Regions from separate parts of the Microbacterium tenebrionis genome, predicted to be linked through region 1. Evidence: predicted binding sites of a transcription regulator. Region 1 holds the regulator's gene; the other holds the start of a gene.
The links. Region 1 encodes HrcA, which represses chaperone genes, less so after heat shock. Its sites were predicted from a motif close to TTNGCACTCGNNNNNNNCGAGTGCNAA; they were not measured.

Region 1 (10,494 bases):
AGACGGTCCTGCGGACCGAGCAGCTGCACCATGGCGACGCCGTCCGCGTAGATGCGCTCTGTCACGGACGGGGTGGTCGAATCGTCAGAAGCCAACGAGCTTGTTCTCCTCGAGATTGCCGAGCACATGGGCGTGCACGTGGAAGACGGACTGAGCGACGCTGGGTCCGTTGTTGAAGATCAGACGATACTCGCCGTTCGCGTGCTCGGCGGCGATCTGCTTCGCGACAGCCACCATGTCCGCCAGCAGCCCAGGGTCTCCGGCGGCGAGCTCGGTGACGTCGCGGTACTGCTCGGTCTTCGGGATGACGAGCATGTGCAACGGAGCCTGCGGATTGATGTCGCGGATCGCGAAGACCGTGCCGGTGTCGACCACGATCTCACCGGGGATCTCGCCGGTGCGGATGCGAGTGAAGATCGACGGTTCGGTCATGCTCTCAGTCTACGTGGACGAATGTCTCCCGGGCCGGCGGCCTTCAGGCGCGCGCCGCGCCGCGGCATCCACAGACCTCTCCTCAGCCTCCACAGACCTCTCCTCAGCATCCACAGACCTCTCGGCAGCGACGAAACCCCCTCGCAACGACGTGAATCAGGTGAGGTCTCGTAGGCAACGAGAGGTCTCTGGATGCGGGAACCGGGATGCGGGAACCGGGATGCGGGAACCGGGATGCGGGAACCGGGATGCGGGAACCGGGATGCGGGAACCGGGATGCGGGAACCGGGATGCTGGAACCGGGATGCTGGGCCCGGCAGCCGCGCCGAACCGGACTACCAGCGGCCGAGGGCGACGGAGAGGACGGCGATGGCTGCCGGGCCGGCCGTCGACGTGCGCAGCACCGTCTCGCCCAGACGCACGCGTTCTGCCCCTGCCGCCTCGAAGGCGGCCAGCTCCTCGGGCGAGATCCCGCCCTCGGGACCGACGACGAGCACCAGGTCGCGATCGTCTGCGGCGAGGTGCGACAGCGGAGTCGTCGCCGCCGGATCGAGCACCAGCATCCGCGCGCCCTCGGAGCGGGCGATCAGCTGAGCGGTCGACGCGGGCTCGGCGACGGCGGGCACCCACGGCCGGTGCGCCTGCTTGGCCGCCTCGCGGACGATCGTCGCCCAGCGCTCGCGGCCCTTCACAGCCTTCGGGCCCTCCCAACGCGAGACGCTGCGGGATGCCTGCCAGGGCATGACCTCGTCGACGCCGAGTTCGCACGCGGCCTGCACCGCGAGCTCGTCGCGATCGCCCTTCGCGAGCGCCTGCGCGAGGATCAGTCTCACTGGCGGCGCCTCCGTCGCCGAACGCCCGGTGATCAGGACGTCGACGCGGGAGGGCGACGCATTCCGCACCTCGCCCTCGAGCCAAACGCCGCGTCCGTCGCCGAGCGTGACCGACTCCCCCACGCGCACTCGCCGGACGACGGCCGCGTGCTTCGCCTCGGCACCCATCAGCTCCACGATGTCGCCGACGGCGGCGCCGGCGCAACTCTCGACGAGGAAGTGCAGGGCCATGGGTTCTCCGATCGGTCCAGAGACGGTCAGTACGGGATGTTCAGTGCTTGAAGCGGTCGCGGAGCTTCGAGAACAGCCCCTGCTGGAACTGCGCCAACTGAGGACCGGGCGCCTTCTGCTTCTTCGCGAAGTCCTCGATGAGGGCGCGCTGCGCCGAGTCGAGCTTGGTGGGAGTCACCACCTGCACGCCGACCCGCAGATCGCCACGCTGGTTGCCGCGCAGTGGCGTGATGCCCCGGCCCTTGATCGTGAGCACGTCACCGGACTGCACGCCCGGCCGGATCTCGAGATCGACATTGCCGTCGAGGCCGTCGATCGAGGTCTCCGTCCCGAGGATGGCGTCGGCCATCGAGACCTCCAGCGTCGCGAGGAGGTCGTCGCCGTCGCGGCTGAACGCGGCGTGCGGCGAGACGGTCACCTCGACGTACAGGTCGCCGTTCGGTCCGCCGGCCTGTCCGACCTCGCCGGAGCCTGGCAGCTGCAGCCGCAGCCCGGTCTCGACACCGGCGGGGATGTCGAGCGACACCGTGCGGCGCGAGCGCACGCGTCCCTGGCCGTTGCACGTCGCGCACGGATGCGGGATGACGGTGCCGTAGCCCTGGCAGCTGCCACACGGCTGCGAGGTGACGACGTTGCCGAGCAGGCTGCGCACCTGGCGCTGGACGTGGCCCGTACCGTGGCAGATATCGCAGGTGACGGGTGACGTGCCCGGCTGCGTGCACGATCCCTGGCACGTCTCGCACAGCACGGCGGTGTCGACCTCGATCTCGCGGTGGGCGCCGAAGACGACGTCGCCGAGGTCGAGGGTCACGCGCACCAGGGCGTCCTGGCCCCGCTCCCTGCGCGACCGGGGCCGCCCGCCGCGTCCGCCGCCCTGAGCCGCTCCGAAGAACGTCTCGAAGATGTCGCCGAAGCCGCCGAAGCCACCGAAGTCTCCTCCGGCACCGTCCCCGCCGCCCATGTCGTAGCGGCGACGGGAGTCCTCGTCGCCGAGCACGTCGTACGCGTGCGTGACGAGCTTGAACCGCTCCGCAGCATCCTCACCCGGGTTCACATCCGGGTGCAGCTGACGCGCCAGCTTCCGGTAGGCCTTCTTGATCTCATCCGTCGACGCGTCTCGCGACACCCCGAGGACCTCGTAGTGGTCCGCCACAATCACCTTCCTGCGTGTGCGTGCTTCCGGCCGAGCCGCTCAGCGGCCGGCCTCGTCCTCATCGAGCAGCCTGGACAGGTAGCGGGCCACGGCCCGCGCCGCCGCGAGGTTACTCGGATAGTCCATGCGGGTCGGGCCCATCACGCCGACGCGCGCCGTCCCGCCCGGCGTCAGGTAGTTGCTCGCGACGATCGACGCCTCCGGCAGCCCGAACGCCTCGTTCTCGGTGCCGATGCTCGCCGCGAGGCCCTGCTCGTCCGTGATCATCTCGCTCATCAGCCGCAGCAGCGTCACCTGCTCCTCGATCGCTTCGAGCAGAGGATGGATGCTGCCGCGGAAGTCCTGTTCGCGCCGGGCGAGTGTCGCCGCCCCCGCCATCACGAGCCGCTCCTGGCGGAACTCCGCGATCTCCTCGCCGATGATCCCGGCGAGCAGCCTGATCGCCTGATCCACGCGTGTTCCCTCGGATCCCTCGCCGAGCGTCTGGACGCGGTCGGTCGCCTCCCGCACGGTCTGCCCCATCAACTGAGCCGAAAGCCGCGCCCGCAGCACGGCGACGTCGGACTCGTCGAGATCGGCGGGCAGCACGGCGATGCGCTGCGAGACCCCGCCCGCGTCCGTCACGAGCACGACGAGCAGCCTGTTGGGAGCGAGCGAGACGAGTTCGATGTGCGTCAGATGCGCACGGGCGAACGACGGGTACTGCGCGAGGGCGACCTGGCCGGTCAGCTGCGTCAGCACGCGCACGGTCCGCGCCATGAGGTCGTCGAGGTCTGCCGGGTCCGTGAGGAACGACTCGATCGCGGTGCGCTGCGCGCCCGAGAGCGGACGCAGCTGCGCGAGATGGTTGACGAAGACCCGGTAGCCCTTGTCCGTCGGCACCCGGCCCGATGAGGTGTGCGGCGCCGTGATGAGCTCCTCGTCCTCGAGGAGCGCCATGTCGTTGCGGATCGTCGCGGCTGAGACGCCGAAGGAGTGTCGGTCTACGATCGACTTGCTGCCGACGGGCTCGTGCGTCTCGACGTAGTCCTGCACGATCGCGCGGAGCACTTGAAGTCCACGTTCTGAGACCATCATGCGCTCCTCTCTGGCACTCGAATACTCAGAGTGCCAATTCTACTCGCTGAGCTAATCGGTCAGCTCGCGCACCACCGCGTCGGCCAGAAGACGCCCCTTCAGGGTCAGTCTGACGCGGCCGCGGATCGCGGCTCCAGCATCCACCAGGCCGTCAGCGATCAGACCTGCGACCCTCGGGCGCGTCGCCTCAGGAAGATCGACGATCGCCATGCCGTCCGCCAGGCGCGTCTCCAGCAGCACCCGCTCGAGCAGGTGTGCCTCACGGTCGGGACGCTCGGTGCCCGCCGCGGGCGATTCGGATGCCGCGAGCCGCTGCGCGTACGCCGCCGGGTGCTTCACATTCCACCAGCGGAGCCCCGCGACGTGGCTGTGCGCACCCGGCCCGAAGCCCCACCAGTCGCTGCCCCGCCAGTACGCGAGATTGTGGCGCGAGCGCTGGTCGTCGCCCCTGGCCCAGTTGCTCACCTCGTACCAGTCGAAACCTGCTGCCGCGAGACGCTCATCGGCGAGCTCGTACATGTCTGCCTGAACGTCGTCGTCCGGGGCCGGCACCTCGCCGCGACGGATCTGCCTGGCGAGCTTGGTGCCGTCCTCGATGATCAGCGCGTAGGCCGAGACATGATCGGACTCGAGTGCGGTCGCGGCGTCCAGAGAGGCCTCCCAGTCGGCGAGCGATTCGCCGGGGGCACCGTAGATGAGGTCGACGCTCACGGCGAGGCCCGCCTCCCGCGCGGCGTCGACCGCCGTCCGCACGTTCTCCGGGCGGTGCGTGCGATCGAGCGCTGCGAGCACGTGCGGCACGGCCGACTGCATGCCGACCGAGAGCCGTGTCACGCCAGCATCCGCAAGGGTGCGGGCGACCTCGGGCGTCACCGTGTCCGGATTCGCCTCGACCGTGACCTCGGCGCCGTCAGTGATGCCGAATGCCGATACGGCGGCATCCAGCATCCGCGCCAGGTCGCCCGGCGGCAGGAGCGTCGGCGTACCGCCGCCGAAGAACACCGTGTCCATCGGGCGCAGGGCGCCGGCGTCGCCGAGCACCCGCCCGGCCAGCGCGATCTCCCTGATCAGTGTGTTGGCGTACTCGTCCTGACGTGCTCCGCGCAGTTCCCCCGACGTGTAGGTGTTGAAGTCGCAGTAGCCGCAGCGCACGCGGCAGAACGGAACGTGGAGGTATGCCGAGAACGGCGTATCCCGATCGATGGGGAGATCTGCGGGGAGCGCACCGTCGCGGGGGGCTGGATCGCCGATCGGCAGTGGTCCCGCCATCACAGAGGCGTGGTGTACAGCGGTGAGATCGCCCGCAGGTACCGGGCGAACAGCTCCTTGCGACGCCGCCTGAGCAGGCCGGGAACCATCCGGTACAGCACGGAGTTGGGCGCATCGAACGCACGCACGGTGAACCAGACCGAGTCGTCGTCGCGCCACTCGATGTCGAAGAGTTCCTCGCCGCTGACGACGGAGCCGCCCATGGTGCCGAGCACGAGGCCGATCCGGCGCGCCTCCTCGGTGACCGAGATCACGCGCAGTTCGGCATCCGCACGCATGCGGGCCACGCGTCCGCGCAGCCGCAGCGTCATGCCGGGTCCGGCGAAGGGCGTGCCCTCCGCGTCGAAGCGCTGCTCGACCTCGCGCTTGCTCGGCGCGACCGGATTGCCGTCGGCGTCGAAGCTCACTCCTGCGTACGCGGGGCCGGATGCCGGGCGCACGTCCTCGACGCTCAGACCTGCGGCGCGCTGCGCCGTCCACGACAGCAGGGCGTCTCCGGCTGTGCGGAACCGCTCCTCGCCGCTGCCCAGCCGCCAGGTCTCCTCGGCGGGGACGCTGCGCTCCGGCGGATACTGCATGAGATCGGGCGCGTGCGTCGCCCCGACCGCCGCATAGTCGACCGTGTCGTCTCGGAAAGTTCCGCGCCGCATGAGATCCAGATTACTTCCGTTACCTGAACGATGCCCCGGACGGGGCACGTCCTGCTACTTCTTGTCCTTGCCGTCGACGTCGCCGGAGAGCGCCGCGATGAACGCTTCCTGAGGGACCTCGACGCGGCCGACCATCTTCATGCGCTTCTTGCCCTCCTTCTGCTTCTCGAGCAGCTTGCGCTTGCGGCTGATGTCACCGCCGTAGCACTTGGCGAGCACGTCCTTGCGCAGTGCGCGGATGGTCTCGCGGGCGATGATCCGCGCGCCGATGGCGGCCTGGATGGGGACCTCGAAGTTCTGCCTGGGGATGAGCTTGCGCAGGCGCTCCGTCATGAGCGTCCCGTAGGAGTAGGCCTTGTCGCGGTGCACGATCGCGCTGAACGCATCGACCTTGTCGCCCTGCAGCAGGATGTCGACCTTGACGAGGTCGGCGGTCTGCTGCCCGGCGGGCTCGTAGTCGAGGCTCGCATACCCCTGCGTCTTGGACTTCAGGTGATCGAAGAAGTCGAACACGATCTCGCCGAGCGGCATCATGTACCGCAGCTCGACGCGCTCCTCCGAGAAGTACTCCATGCCCAGCAGCGATCCGCGGCGCGACTGGCACAGCTCCATCACGGTGCCCACGTAGTCCTTGGGCAGCAGGATCGCCGTCTTCACCATGGGCTCGGCGACCGATGCCACACGCCCGTCCGGGTACTCGCTCGGGTTCGTGACCATGACCGTGTCGCCGGTGTCGGTGGTCACCTCGTAGATCACGCTCGGAGCCGTCGTGATGAGGTCGAGCCCGAACTCGCGGCTGAGCCGCTCGGTGATGATCTCGAGGTGCAGGAGCCCCAGGAACCCGCATCGGAAGCCGAAGCCGAGGGCGACGGAGGTCTCCGGCTCGTACTGCAGGGAAGCATCGGACAGCTTCAGCTTGTCGAGCGCCTCGCGCAGCTCGGCGTAGTCGCTGCCGTCGATCGGGTAGATGCCGGAGAAGACCATGGGCTTGGGATCGGTGTAGCCCGCCAGCGCCTGCGTCGCGCCGTCCCGGCTCGTCGTGACAGTGTCGCCGACCTTCGACTGGCGCACGTCCTTCACACCGGTGATGAGGTAGCCCACCTCACCGACGCCGAGCCCCTTCGACGGGATCGGCTCCGGGCTCGACACGCCGATCTCGAGGAGCTCGTGGTTGGCGTGGGTCGACATCATCTGGATGCGCTCGCGCGGCTCGAGCTTCCCATCAACCATGCGCACGTAGGTGACGACGCCGCGGTACGCGTCGTACACCGAGTCGAAGATCATCGCCCGGGCCGGCGCTTCGGCATCCCCGACGGGAGCCGGGACGTCGGCGACGATGCGGTCGAGGAGCTCCTCGACGCCGACACCGGTCTTACCGGATACGCGCAGCACGTCGTCGGGGTCGCCGCCGATGAGGTCGGCGAGCTCCTTCGCGAAGCGGTCGGGGTCGGCTGCAGGCAGATCGATCTTGTTGAGCACGGGGATGATGTGCAGATCGTTCTCGAGCGCCAGATAGAGGTTCGCCAGGGTCTGGGCCTCGATGCCCTGAGCGGCGTCGACGAGCAGGATCGCGCCCTCGCACGCCGCGAGCGAGCGCGACACCTCGTACGTGAAGTCGACGTGTCCCGGGGTGTCGATCATGTTCAGGGCGTAGGTCCCGCCGTCGACGTCCCACGGCATCCGGACGGCCTGGCTCTTGATCGTGATGCCCCGCTCGCGCTCGATGTCCATGCGGTCGAGGTACTGCGCCCGCATGTCGCGGTCGGAGACGACACCGGTGATCTGCAGCATGCGGTCGGCGAGAGTCGACTTGCCGTGGTCGATGTGGGCGATGATGCAGAAGTTCCGGATCTGCGCCGGCGGCGTTGCGGCAGGCGAGAGCGGGGTGAGGGCGCGTGGTGACATGTCTCCAGCAGTCTACGGTCAGGCGCACCTAATGCTCGATTCGCTATGACCGGTGATAGTCTCGCGAGGTTGCCCTGTACAGATCGGCGACACCGAGTGTCAGTTGCAACCCGACTCCGTACCAGACGCTGTCCGGATCGGTCGCACATGAGAGCCAGAGATGTTTGAATACATCCGACTCTGCGTTGCGTCGGCCGATCCCGAGCGCGCCTGCAAAGAGAAAGACAACACCTTGATCAAGTATCTCCTGCGCCGTTTCCTCGGCTGGCTGCTGATGATCGTGGTGGCGACCAACATCACGTTCTTCCTTGCGTGGGGCTTTCTGAACCCCCGGAACAACTTCGTCGGTCGACGCCCTCCGCTCAGTGAAGAGCAGATCGTCAACCTCCTCGAGCCGCGCAACCTCAGCGACACCGTGCCGATCTGGGAGCGGTGGTGGAACTGGTTCAGCTCCATCCTGTTCCGCTGGGACTGGGGTGTCAGCCCGACAGGCGGATCGGTCAACGAGCAGATCGCCTACCGCATGTGGGTGAGCGCGGAGCTGGTTCTCGGCGCAACGGTGATCATGACCGTGCTGGGCATCGCGCTCGGCGTGTACACCGCATCGCGTCAGTACAAACTCGCCGACCGCATCGGCCAGGCGACCTCGATCATCACGATGAACATCAACGTCATCGTCGCAGCCCTCGGCCTGGTCCTTCTCGCCATCGCGATCAACGACCTGTTCGGCGCCCGGATCTTCTTCGTCACCGGGGCGGCGAGCAAGGGTGTCGAAGGGTTCTTCCCCGTCCTCATCGACAAACTGCAGCACGTGACCCTGCCCACGATCGCCCTGGTCATCACGGGCTACGCGGGAACCCACTTCCTCCAGCGCACGCTGCTCCTGGACAACATCAACGCCGATTACGTCCGCACGGCACGCGCCAAGGGCCTGACCAAGCAGCAGGCGATCCGCAAGCACGCGCTGCGCACCTCGCTCATCCCGGTCGCGACGCAGGTCGCCTTCAGCATCCCCGGCATCTTCACCGGCGCGATCCTGACCGAGACGATCTTCGCCTGGAACGGAATGGGCAAGTACTTCATCGAGACCATCGTCAAAAGCGACATCAACGGTGTCGTCGCGGTCGCGGCCTTCAGCGCCGTCATGGTGGCGATCGGCGCGATCCTGTCCGACATCATCGTCGTGGTCCTCGACCCGCGAGTGAGGGTGAGCTGAGCATGACTGAAATGATCGACCCCACCGTCACCTCCCCCGCCGAACCTGTCGCCGACAAGGGCTCCGGCCGGAAGCCGATGTCGAAGTGGACCCTCTACACCCGCCGCTTCATGCGCAACAAGCCGGCCGTCGGCGGCATCATCATCTTCGTGCTGCTCGTGCTGTTCGCCATCGTCGGACCGCTGATCGCCCGATACGACCACATCGAGCTCGACTTCCTGAACCTTGGCACCGGCCCCTCCGCCGACCACTGGTTCGGCACGACGGCATCCGGCAACGACACCTTCGCCCAGGTAGCCATCGGCCTGCAGCGCTCGCTCATGATCGCCGTGTCCGTGTCGCTGGGAACGACGATCCTGTCGGCCATCATCGGAACCGCCGCCGCCTACTTCGGCGGGCGCACCGAGAAGCTCACGCTGCTGGTGATCCACTTCATGATGGTCGTCCCCAGCTTCCTGATCCTGTCGCTGCTGTCGAACCGCTCCGGCGGCGACTGGCGCGTGATCGCACTGATCATGATCTTCGTGACGGGCTGGTACTTCCCCGCCCGCGTCGTCTGGACCACCGCCCTGTCGCTGCGCGAGCGCGAGTACGTGCACGCCTCGCGCTACATGGGCGTCGGCGGCTTCCGGATCGTGCTGCGCCACCTCATCCCGAACATCGGTTCGCTGCTCGTGATCAACTTCACGCTCGGCATCGTCGGAGCCGTGATGGCCGAGACCGGCCTGTCGTTCATCGGCTTCGGCGTGAAGATCCCCGACGTGTCGCTGGGATCGCTCATCGGCTCCGGCGCGAACACGATCACCAGCGCGCCGTGGCTGTTCTACTTCCCCGCCGCGGCGCTCACGCTGCTGACCGTCTCGATGGCACTCGTCTCGGACGGTCTGCGCGACGCCCTCGATCCCACCTCTGCTGCAGGAGGCCGCGCATGAGCGCCATCATCTCCGTTCGCGACCTCAAGGTCAGTTTCGCCTCCGAGGCCGGGCGCGTGGATGCCGTGCGCGGCGTCTCGTTCGACCTGGATGAGGGCAAGACCCTCGGCATCGTCGGCGAGTCCGGCTCCGGCAAGTCCGTCACGTCGCTGGCGATCATGGGCCTGCTCGACGAGAACGCCAAGGTCACCGGTTCGATCATCTACGACGGCCAGGAGCTTCTGGGCAAGTCCGACAAGCAGATGTCGGTGATCCGCGGCAATGGTCTCGCGATGATCTTCCAGGACCCGCTGACCTCGCTGACCCCGGTGTTCACGATCGGCGACCAGCTGATCGAGGCGCTCACGGTGCACCGCGGCCTCACCAAGAAGCAGGCGTGGGACCGCGCGATCGAGCTGCTGACACTCGTCGGGATCTCGCAGCCGGAGAAGCGCATGAAGGGCTTCCCGCACGAGTTCTCCGGCGGCATGCGTCAGCGCGTCGTCATCGCCATCGCGATGGCGAACAACCCGAAGCTGATCATCGCCGACGAGCCGACCACCGCGCTCGACGTCACGATCCAGGCGCAGATCCTCGACCTGATCGAGAAGGCGCAGCAGGAGACGGGCGCCGCGACCATCATGATCACCCACGACATGGGCGTCGTCGCGCGCATGGCCGACGACGTCATGGTCATGTACGCGGGAAAGCCCATCGAGCACGCGCCCGTGGGCGAGCTGTTCCACCACACGCGGATGCCGTATTCCATCGGCCTCCTCGGAGCGATCCCGCGCGTCGACAAGGCCGAGAAGGAGCC
Region 2 (10,494 bases), on a different contig from region 1:
CGGTGAGGTGCAGCGGCCCGTCGATGAGGTACTGCCGGAACTCGTCGACGGCCTGGGTGGTGCGCACCTGGACCTGCGGCCATTCGCGGCTGATCTGCCATCCGACCAGCCACAGCAGTCCGGCGACGATCGCGATGGTCCCCATCAGCGCGATCACGATGGCCACCCAGCGCGGGAAGCGGTGCCGCAGCATCCACTCGAATGCGGGCCACAGCAGCGCGGTGATGAGGATGCCGATGAGCAGCGGGATGACGAGGAGCTTGAGCTGGATGACGATCCAGATGATGACACCGGCGGCCGCGGCGATCAGCAGCAGGCGCCACGCGTAGGCGGCGCTGACGCGCAACGACAGCGGAACGGCGTTGTCGGCCTCGGTCGAGACCGTCCGATCCGTGGGCATGCGACCCCACAGGAGATCGCGCTTGCGGGGGCGCTGCTGGTCCGTCATGGGCCAAGTCTAGCTGCGGGCCTGTGCGGATGCTGTGCCGCCGCCGTCCCCTTGTCGGACGCCGAGGGTACGCTGACCGGGTGTCCGAGACCCTCAGCGCCGCACAGGCCAGACGCGCAGCCCTGGCCGCCCAGGGATTCACCCGTCGCCGCCCGACGGCGACCGTCGCCGCACGGCACGTGCACGCGGCGATGGAACGCCTCGGGGTGCTGCAGATCGACTCGGTGAACGTGTTCGCCCGCAGCCACTACCTGCCGCTCTTCTCGCGGCTCGGCTCCTACGACCCCGCGCTGTTGGACCGCGTCTTCCTGTCCAGGACGACCCACTACGTCGAGTACCTCGCCCACGAGGCGACGTTCGTGCCTGTCGAGGACTGGTCGCTCTGGCGGTTCCGCATGGATGACTTCCGGCGGCGATGGTCGGCCCCGGACTCGTGGGCGAGCCAGAACGCCCGCACCCTCGCCTGGGTGCAGGACGAGCTTCGTGATCGAGGCCCGCTCCGGCCGGCCGAGTTGCGAGCCGACGCCCCTCGTGATCGAGGCAGCTGGTGGGACTGGGACGAGGTCAAGATCGCTCTCGAGCACCTGTGGCGCATCGGTGACGTCGCGATCAGCGGCAGGCGGGGGTTCGAGCGGGTGTACGCGCTTGAGGAGCACGTGATCCCTGAAGAGGTGCGTGCCCGCGAGGTGCCGCGGCAGGATGCGATCACCGAGCTGATGCACCGCGCCGCGCGCTCCCAGGGGGTCGCCACCGAGACCGACCTCGCGGACTACTACCGCATCCGTGACCGAGGGGCGGTGCGCCGCGCGATCGATGACCTCGTCGACGCCGGAGAGCTCAGCCCCGTGCAGGTGCGCGGGTGGGAGCGCGGCGGCAAGCCTGTTGCGGCGTGGATGCACCGGGACGCCGTCGTCCCGCGCCGCGTGGACGCCGCAGCTCTGCTCACACCGTTCGACCCCGTCGTGTGGTTCCGCGAACGCGCACTGCGCGCGTTCGACCTGGACTACCGGATCGAGATCTACGTGCCCGCCGAAAAGCGCCGCTTCGGCTACTACTCACTGCCCGTCCTGGTCGGCGATCGGATCGTCGCCCGCGTGGATCTGAAGGCCGAACGCTCGTCGTCGACACTGCAGGTGCAGTCGGCGTGGTGGGAGCCGCACGCGCGTCCCGAGGACGCCGAGGCCGTGGCTCAGGAGCTGGCCCTGGCGGCATCCTGGCAGGGTCTGGAGAACATCTCCGTCTCCGGGTGGGGCGACGCGGCCGATGCCGTCGCAGGCGCCCTGCACGTCGCGCGCGGCGGGATCGCACGGCACGTGCACCATCGCGAGGTGCCTGCGTGACCAGACGGGCGCGCGTGGGCGTCGCAGTGATCGTCGCTGTCGGACTTGTCGTGGTCGCCGTCGTCGTCGTAACGCTCTGGCCGCGCACGGCCACAGGCCCGCGATCTGCGTCCGGAACCGGAGTGGAGCTCAGCGATGCGCAACTGGAGGCGGCGGCCCAGCAGCGACTGGATGCCGTGGTCGAGGCGTGCATCCGCCCCTCGACGGAGATCCCGGAGGCGTGCGGCTTCCGGATCCCCTGGGCGGCAGGGCTCGCCGAGGTCGACGGCATCCGGTTCCGCGTCGAGGAACCGCCGATGCTCGCCGTGACGCTGCCGACGTTCCGCGCCGACGGCGGCGTGCTCGTCGCGACCCTCACCGGGACGGGCACGGACGGCGAGTCGACCTCCGTGACCTACCGCACCGAGGACTGGAAGCTGCGCGGTGATGTGATGGTCAAGAACGTCGGCGTCGTGCTGTCGGTGTGGTGACGATCAGAACTGCACGCGCGGCGGCTCGGCGATCGCTGCGCCGTCGGCCACCTCGAAGAACTCGCGTTCGGTGAATCCGAGGCTTCGGGCGAAGAGGTTGTTCGGGAACACCTTGATCTTGGTGTTCAACTCGCGCACGCCGCCGTTGTAGAAGCGCCGGGCGGCCTGGATCTTGTCCTCGGTGTCGACGAGCGAGTGCTGCACCTGAAGGAAGTTCTGGCTGGCCTGCAGCTGCGGATACGCCTCGGCGACGGCGAACAGGCTCTTCAGCGCCTGCTGCAGGTGGCCCTCGGCGATCCCCGCCTCACCGGGGCTCGCCGCGGCCAGCGTCTCGGCCCTGGCGCGCGTGACGTTCTCGAAGACCGCCTTCTCGTGCGAGGCGTATCCCTTGACCGTCTCGATGAGGTTCGGGATGAGGTCGGCGCGTCTCTTGAGCTGGACCGTGATGCCGCTCCATGCCTCGTCGACGCGGACGTTCAGTTGGACCAGGGAGTTGTACGTCGCCCAGAGGTAGATGCCGACGAGCACCAGTACTGCGACGACGATCAGTACCGGAATGAGCCATTCCATGTCAGGCAACCCCCTTGGACCGATTTTCCTTCATCCTACCGAGGCACCCTGCGTGTGAACTGGGCATCGTCACTGCCCGAGCACCCGATCCAGGTACCGGTTCGCGAACCGCCGCTCGGGGTCGAGCCGATCGCGCAAGGCGGTGAACTCGTCGAACCGCGGGTAGCGCTCCCGCAGCCGGCGCGCAACCAGCGTGTGCAGTTTGCCCCAGTGCGGCCGGCCGCCGTGTTCGAGGCAGATCTGCTCGACGGCCTCGAAGTACTCGGTGGGATCGGCGCGCCAGTACCGGTGGACGGCTATGTATCCGCTCGCTCTGCCGTGCGCGGTGGAGAGCCACAACTCGTCGGCGGCCGCGAACCGGACCTCGATGGGGAACTCGATCCGCCAGCCCTTGCGGCGGATCAGCTGCTGGATCTCGCGGAAAGCCGGGACGACGTTCTCGGCGGGCAGCGCGTACTCCATCTCGCGGAAGCGCACGTTCCGGCTCTGCGTGAGCACGGTGTGCGACCGGTCGGTGTACTCGCGGTCCCCGGTCAGTCTCACCGCCAGCCGGCTGAACGGCGGAGTGATGGCGGGGATGACCTGCCCCGCTGCGCAGACGACGCGGTAGACGCCGTTGGACAGGAGCGTCTCGTCGATCCAGCGCCCCGCCACCGGCAGTGGCCTGCGCGGTGCGGACTCCGCAAGCCGTGTCTGCCGCTTGGTGAGGGCGACCTCGGTGTGCGGGAACCAGTAGAACTCGAAATGGTCGGATGCCGCAGCACGGTCGTGGACGGTCTCGAGGACGTCCTCGAGCGGCGCAGGCTCGTCGATCGCGTGCATGACGAAGGCGGGCACGCACTGCAGCGTCACCTCGACGAGGATGCCGAGTGCGCCCAGTCCCAGCGCGACGGCCGGGAGCAGCTCGGGGTTGTCGTTCTCATCGACGCGCAGGAACTCGCCTGCGGCCGTGATCAGCGTCGCGCCGACGACCTGGGTGGCGAGTCCGCCGAAGCCGGCGCCCGTGCCGTGAGTTCCGGTCGAGATGGCTCCGGCGATCGACTGCCGATCGATGTCGCCGAGGTTCTGCATCGCCAGGCCGTGCGGTGCCAGCATCCGCGGGATGCGGTGCAGGCGCGTGCCTGCCAGCAGCGTGACCCGCGACCGTTCGACGTCGACCGAGACGAGTCCCTGCAGATCGTCGAGTTCGAGCAGCACACCGGGGGCGACGGCGATCCCTGCGAAGCTGTGCCCCGCGCCCACGGCCTTGATGGGCAGATCCTGCGCGATCGCCGCCAGCACGGCGCGCTGCACGCCCTCCGGGCTGCGCGGCCGCTCCACGCGGGCGGGCCTGATCGACGCCGACCGTCCCCAGTTCTGCCATGTGCCGCCGGGTCTGGTCACAGGAACGCCTTCCCCTCGCCGCGATACGTGGGAAGCTCGTCGATCACCTCGGACCCCGACACGAGCCGGTACGCGTCGATGTGCTCGGCGCCCTCGCCGCTCTTCGCGTGCCGGAACCACACGCGGTCGCCGATCCTCAGGTCGGCCGCAGAACGACCCTGCAGCGGGGTCTGCACCTCGCCCGCCGCTTCCCGCGGCATCGTGCGCAGGCCGCCTGGCCATACCGCGCGCGGCTGGCGCGAGGCGAGGGCTGGACCCGAGGCGATCCATCCGCCGCCGAGCACGGTGGCGATGTCGGCGGCGGGGCGGCGGACGAGGTCGAAGGCGAACGCGCTCGCCGGAGCGGGCCGGAACGACCGGTAGCCGTCGAACAGGTGCCCGCCGAGCAGCCCGCTCCCGGCCGAGGCCTCGGTGACGGCCTCGTCGCTGCCGGTGAACTCGAGCGATCCGGTCCCCCCGCCGTTGAGGAACTCCAGCGGGGCGAGGTCGGTGAGCGCGTCGGCGATCTCCGCACGGCGGGTGCGCAGCTCGGCCCGAGAACGCGCCTGCACCGTGCGGATGACGGGGGCGTCCGAGCCGTTGTCGCCCTGTCCGGCGATCTGCGCCTCGTACATCTGGAGCCCCACGAGCTTGAATCCGGGGCGGGCGAGGATCGTGCGCGCGAAGCGCGTCACGTCGGATGCGGTGAACAGGGGCGAGCGGCGCACGCCGATATGCCCGAGCGCCGCGGAGCGCCAGGAGGCGTCGGCATCGATCGCGACGCGGACAGCGGCTCGTGATCGGGGTGCGGCGACGCTGTCGACGAGGTCGAGGTGGGCCGGGTCGTCGACCATGAGCGTGATGCGCGAGGCTGCCGCGTCGTCGTGGACGAGGCGTTCGAGGCCCGCCCTGTCGACGGTCGGGTAGCCGAGCACGATGTCGTCGTGGGTCTCGGCGAGCCAGAGGGCTTCGGCGAGCGCGTACGCCAGGATGCCCCGATAACCGGGGATGCGCAGCACGGCATCGAGGACGGCCCGCACCCGTACGGACTTGGAGGCGACCCGGATCGGGATGCCGCCCGCGCGGACCAGCATGTCCATCGCATTGTGCCGCAGGGCGTCGAGGTCGATGACTCCGACCGGTGCCGCCAGATGCGCAGTGGCCTCCGTCAGCCGCGGCCACCATCGGGCGGGGTCCTCCCAGGCGCGATCGGCGGGCGACGTCGAGAGAGCCGTGAGGTCGAGCACTCCCCCACCCTACGACCTCGGCCCGCGCAGACGCGCGAGTAGGCTGAGGTGTCACGCCCCCATAGCCCAATGGCAGAGGCAGGCGACTTAAAATCGCTTCAGTCTGGGTTCGAGTCCCAGTGGGGGCACCGGGGAGCGGTCCGACTTGGCCCGGCATGTCCGGCGACAGGATTCCTTGGAGGGATCTGTCTTCTGGGACGTCCCAGTAAGTATTCGCGCGAGCTTCGTGGGCGCGCTTTCCGTATGGTCGCCGAGGTGCGATCCGATTATCCGAGCGAGTATGCCGCGATGACTGCGGTCGCGCAGATAGTCGGGATCGGATCGCCGGAAACGATCCGCACCTGGATCCGCCGGGAGCAGGTCGACGCCGGAGACCGTCCCGGTGTGAGGACTGACGCGACAGTGGAGATCAAGCGGCTCAAGCGTGAGGACGCCGAGTTGCGGCGGGCGAACGAGAGCTTGAAGGCGGCCTCCGCTTTCTTCGCGGCCGAACTCGACCGGCCACACAAGCGATAGTCGACTTCATCGACGAACACAACGACCGCGCCGACGGATCATTCTGACCACGTGACAGGCGCATCGGAAGGTGCTCGGGGCCCGCAAGCTCTGGCTGCGGTTGCGTCGCGACGGGCACGACATCGTCCGCCTACGACAACTCCCTCTCGGAGTCGCAGATCGGGCTCTACAAGTCCGACCTCATCCACCACAACGGGCCCCAGCACGACATCGACCAGGTCGAGGCGGCAACCCCGCCCTGCGTGCTCTGGTTTCCTGGGTGCTCTGGTTCAACACGGAGCGCACCCACAGCTCCATCGACGACGTCACACCATTCGAGGTCGAGTAGCTCGACCACGCTCGCAACGAACCGGTCACAAGAGCCGGCTGACACCAGCAAAACACTCTCCGGACATGCCCGGGCGAGTCACACCTTTTCAGTCTCCGGGGTGGGCGGTCTGGTCCGCGAGGAGACGAGCAGCCTCCGCAGCGTATGGTGCTTCCACTTGGACCTCGTAGTGGCCCGCCTCAAGGGTCTCCAGTGAGTCGAAGTCCCGTCGGCCGCCCGTAGCCAGGTGCCCAAGGAAGTAAAGCAAAGCGCCCCAAACTGCGCCAGAGGCGACCGAGATGATCACGATGGCCAGCCAACCGAATCCGGGGGCGAATAGCCCGAACAGCAGACCTAGCAGAACACCGAACCATGCTCCGACGGCTGCGCCCCGTAGCGCGGCCTTTCCTCCTGTCAAGCGACCGAGTACCTGCTCTACAACACGAACGTCGAGCCCCACGATCGCCACTCGTTCCACAGCGAAACCGGCGTCGGAAAGACGGTCAACCGCTGCCTGCGCACTGGCGTAGTCAGAGAACCGCGCGATCGTTTGTTTCCAGCGGGGGTCATTGGTGGACGAGAACTCACTAGCGTCCTGTTTCGGAGGATTGTTAACGTCCTGTTCCGGAGGATTGTTGCGAGGGGCCTCGGGGTTGGTCATGGACTACTCCTTTAGCGAGAACTGGATGAACTTTTGCCCTTGTTTGCTTTCGGCGCGTGCCGCGAACGAGAAGCATCGAGTTGGTTTGTTCTGTGCCCTACACCCGCGGCATGTTCTATGTCGGTGTGGGGCTTGTCGTCTGGCTAACTTTGGCTCGTCGATGGATCTACGGCCGGGCGTTGCTCCTGAGTCGAGTCCTGACTCAGGACCTGAATCTTGCGGGGTTTTGCCTTTTCGCTTACTGGGATGACCAGGCTGAGCACGCCGTTGTCGTACGAGGCGGAGATGTTCGCCGAGTCCACACCCTCACCGATGCTGAACTGGCGGAGATAGGTACCCGCCGGTCGCTCCTGAACGAGCCACTTGGCTCCCTCGGTGCGGGGTACAGCGCGCTGGGCGCGGATGGTCAGCAGCTGACCGTCGACGTCGATGTCTACCGACTCCGGTTCGACCCCGGGCAGGTCGGCGGTGAGAATGTAACGGTCAGCTTCCCGGTACAGGTCGACCGGCATCACACGCGGTCCCGGACGGGACTGAAGCAGGCCGGACGCGAGGCGGTCGAGCTCGCTGAAAGGATCGAACGACATTGCCATGATGAATCTTTTCCTTTCCGTATGTGGGTCCTCGGGTCTATCCCGATGCCCTTAAATTAGCACTCTCCACGCGAGAGCGCCATCGTTTTTGACCCCTTCATCTGGTTATTTCTCGTACTACAATCTGCTTTCTTGGCGAAATCGTCATGCTGTCACCGCCGCCTCGGCGACGGCTCGCGCGAGTCGTTTGCCGATGAGGTGGTTCGTCGCCCGCACACGCCGGACGGTGACCCCCCTCATCCGCTCCACGATGCGCAGCACGGCTTCGGAGCGGAACTCGTCGAGGTCGCCCATGATGACGTCGATGGGGGCTTTGACACGGGCGATGTCGCTGAGCGTGGTCTGTGACTCGATGGAGTGCTGCAACGACTTGATGAACGGCTCCCAGTTGCGTTCAGTGATATCGACAGCTTTGGGGATGGGCAGCAGCCGCTGTACCAGCGCAGCATGCCGGAGGGTGAACTCCCGGTTCGTGCGGAGGTACTCGTAGAGCCGCAGGTAGAAGTCCATCCGTGCCCGCTCGATGACGTCCCCGATTTCGTGGGGTGCGAGATAGATAGGTGGGCTGACCATCACGAGCTTCGCGACTCGCTTTTGCCGCCGGGCGGCGTACCGGGCGCCGATGAGGGCGCCCATAGAGTGCCCGACCACAGTGAACGGCTCCCGCAGCCGCAGCGAGGCGACCGTCCGCTCGATAGCGGCGACATGGTCGGCCAGGGAGTAATCGGCCCACTCCGGGGCCGGCGACTCGCCGAAGCCGAGCAGGTCGATGGCGATGCACCGGTGGGTGCGCTCGAGCAGCGGGATCACGTGGTGAAACGTCACCGACGAGGACGCGATACCGTGCAGCAGCAGCACTGTCGGGCCCTCGCCGCGTTCCTCGGCGATGTGCAGCACCGGCATGCGGCGAAACCACCTCATCCGACGCAACGTCGAGCGGATCTTGCCCGCTACGCCCGCATGGGCCACCGGAGGATCCGCGGGTTCTCCCACGACTGCCGGGTTCGGGGTGGCGTGCGGCGTCAGGTGTCCCTGGATGTCGGGGCTCATGCGACCACCCGACTGTGACGACCCTCGTTCAGGTACTCGTGGATCTGCCGGACCACACTGGCGCCCTCACCCACAGCCGAGGTCATTCGCCTCACAGACCCGTGCCGCACATCGCCGATAGCGAAGACCCCGGGGATGGTGGTCTCCAACGAGAAGCGCGGGCTTCCTTCCGTCCGCGCGCCGGCCAGTTCCGCCTCCGCGCCGGTGAGGATGTACCCGTCGGGATCGCGTGCCACATCGACCTTCAATCCCGTCGTCGCCGGAGCGGCGCCGATGAAGACGAACACGTGCCCCACGGGGAGCTTCTCCAGCACGTCACCGTGACGGACTGTGACCGCTTCCAAATGGTTGCCGCCGTGCGCTTCCACGACCTCCGCGGACAGCAGAACGTTGATACGGGGGTGATGTTGGATCTGGTCCACCAGGTATCTGGACATTCCCGCTCCCAGGTCCGCGGCGCGCACCACAAGGTGCACACGGGAGGACGTGCGGGCAAGAAACAGTGCGGCCTGGCCGGCGGAGTTGCCGCCGCCCACAACAGCGACAGGTGTGTCTACGCAGATCCGCGCTTCCTGCGCTGTTGCCGCGTAGAACACGTTCGAGGTCTGGAACCGGTCCAGCCCCGCGGCGGGAAGCGAGCGGTATCGCACCCCGGTCGCAAGGACCACCACATCTGAGGTGACCTCCCTGCCATCTTCGAAGATCACCCGGAAGCGGTCCTCATCCTCCACGACCTCCTGGACCTTGGTCGGGATGTCCAACGTGGCACCGAACTTGCGCACTTGCAGGAGGCTGCGGTCGGCGAGCTCAGCGCCGGAGATTCCGGCCGGAAACCCCAGATAGTTCTCGATCTTCGCTGACGTTCCCGCCTGTCCGCCGGTGGCGACCGCGTCGCACAGGTAGACCGACAACCCATCGGAGGCTGCGTACACCGCCGCGGCAAGACCAGCCGGCCCAGCGCCGACGACCACCACATCGCAGGTTGCCGGCGGGGCGGGCGGGCGCATCCCCAACTCTTCGGCAAGCCGTGCCGGGGTGGCACCCAGGACGGTGCGTGAGCCGCCGAGGATCACCAGCGGGAAGTCGGCGACGGTGGCGCCGAGCTGTCGGACCAGCGCCTCCGCTTTCTCGTCCTCATCCAGGTCCACCAGCCGGTGGGGCAGCCGGTTTCGTGCGATGAAGTCCAGCAGATCCCGGGTCTGCGGGGAGAAGCAGGAGCCGACGATCCGCAGGCCCGCTCCCGCCCCGATGGCCAGGGAGCGGCGGATGAGGTAGGCCCGCAGGATGATCTCACCCAACAGCGGGTCCGAGGTGACGATGGCCTCCAGCTCATCGACGGGCACCTCCACCACCTCGGCGGCGCCGATGGCGGAGACGAATACGAAGGACGGCTGTCCTTCCAGCAGCCCGACATCCCCTACGAACCGGCCGCGGCCGTGCACCTCGACCGCCAACGGCTCATCGGAGTGACGCGGATCCGCCGCAAGTTCGGTGTCCGCCGTCAGCAGGTGCCCTTCCAGGACGACATAGAGGGAGGACGGGTGCTCGCCGGGCTGGATGAGAACCTCCCCGTCGGTGAGTGTGCGGCGCTGCCCTCGTACGAGCAGCACCGCGATCTGCTCGTCGCTGAGCCGCGGGAAGGCGCCGATGGTGTCAGGCGTCTCGGCCTGAGCGGCCTGGCTGCGGTTGGCGGCGGGCGTGTCACTCATATGTACGCTTCGTCCACGTAGCACCAGCTCCAGTTCTCCCCCAGCTCCAGCGACCGCACGATGGGGTGCCCCGCCGTGAGCGCATGCGTGCGGGCGTGCCGCATCGGGGAGGAGTCGCAGCACCCGACCTTACCGCAGGTGCGGCACATCCGCAGGTGCACCCAGGGCGTGCCGGCCGCCACGCAGTCCTCACATGAGCCGGGTGTCCGGGGACGGACCGG

Region 2: the regulator HrcA is predicted to act here: its motif matches at 7,571-7,597, upstream of KEC56_RS08140 (Hsp20/alpha crystallin family protein).

The regions. Positions count from the first base shown of each region.
Region 1 covers NZ_JAGTTM010000003.1:180,117-190,610, reverse strand. Annotated here, with positions in the region: gene KEC56_RS10040 (PhoH family protein) at 1-32, opposite strand, end outside; gene KEC56_RS10035 (HIT domain-containing protein) at 85-432, opposite strand; gene KEC56_RS10030 (16S rRNA (uracil(1498)-N(3))-methyltransferase) at 768-1,496, opposite strand; gene dnaJ (molecular chaperone DnaJ) at 1,537-2,649, opposite strand; gene hrcA (heat-inducible transcriptional repressor HrcA) at 2,689-3,723, opposite strand; gene hemW (radical SAM family heme chaperone HemW) at 3,778-4,995, opposite strand; gene KEC56_RS10010 (DUF1990 domain-containing protein) at 4,995-5,645, opposite strand; gene lepA (translation elongation factor 4) at 5,700-7,550, opposite strand; gene KEC56_RS10000 (ABC transporter permease) at 7,783-8,766, shown strand; gene KEC56_RS09995 (ABC transporter permease) at 8,778-9,698, shown strand; gene KEC56_RS09990 (ABC transporter ATP-binding protein) at 9,695-10,494, shown strand, end outside.
Region 2 covers NZ_JAGTTM010000002.1:574,264-584,757, forward strand. Annotated here, with positions in the region: gene KEC56_RS08095 (AI-2E family transporter) at 1-448, opposite strand, end outside; gene KEC56_RS08100 (winged helix-turn-helix domain-containing protein) at 529-1,788, shown strand; gene KEC56_RS08105 (hypothetical protein) at 1,785-2,258, shown strand; gene KEC56_RS08110 (LemA family protein) at 2,262-2,828, opposite strand; gene KEC56_RS08115 (D-arabinono-1,4-lactone oxidase) at 2,898-4,211, opposite strand; gene KEC56_RS08120 (alanine racemase) at 4,208-5,437, opposite strand; tRNA gene KEC56_RS08125 (tRNA-Leu) at 5,493-5,565, shown strand; partial or broken gene KEC56_RS08130 (IS3-like element ISMyma3 family transposase) at 5,630-5,979, shown strand; gene KEC56_RS08135 (YflT domain-containing protein) at 6,370-6,921, opposite strand; gene KEC56_RS08140 (Hsp20/alpha crystallin family protein) at 7,065-7,514, opposite strand; gene KEC56_RS08145 (alpha/beta fold hydrolase) at 7,659-8,564, opposite strand; gene KEC56_RS08150 (FAD-dependent oxidoreductase) at 8,561-10,273, opposite strand; gene KEC56_RS14025 (UBP-type zinc finger domain-containing protein) at 10,270-10,494, opposite strand, start outside.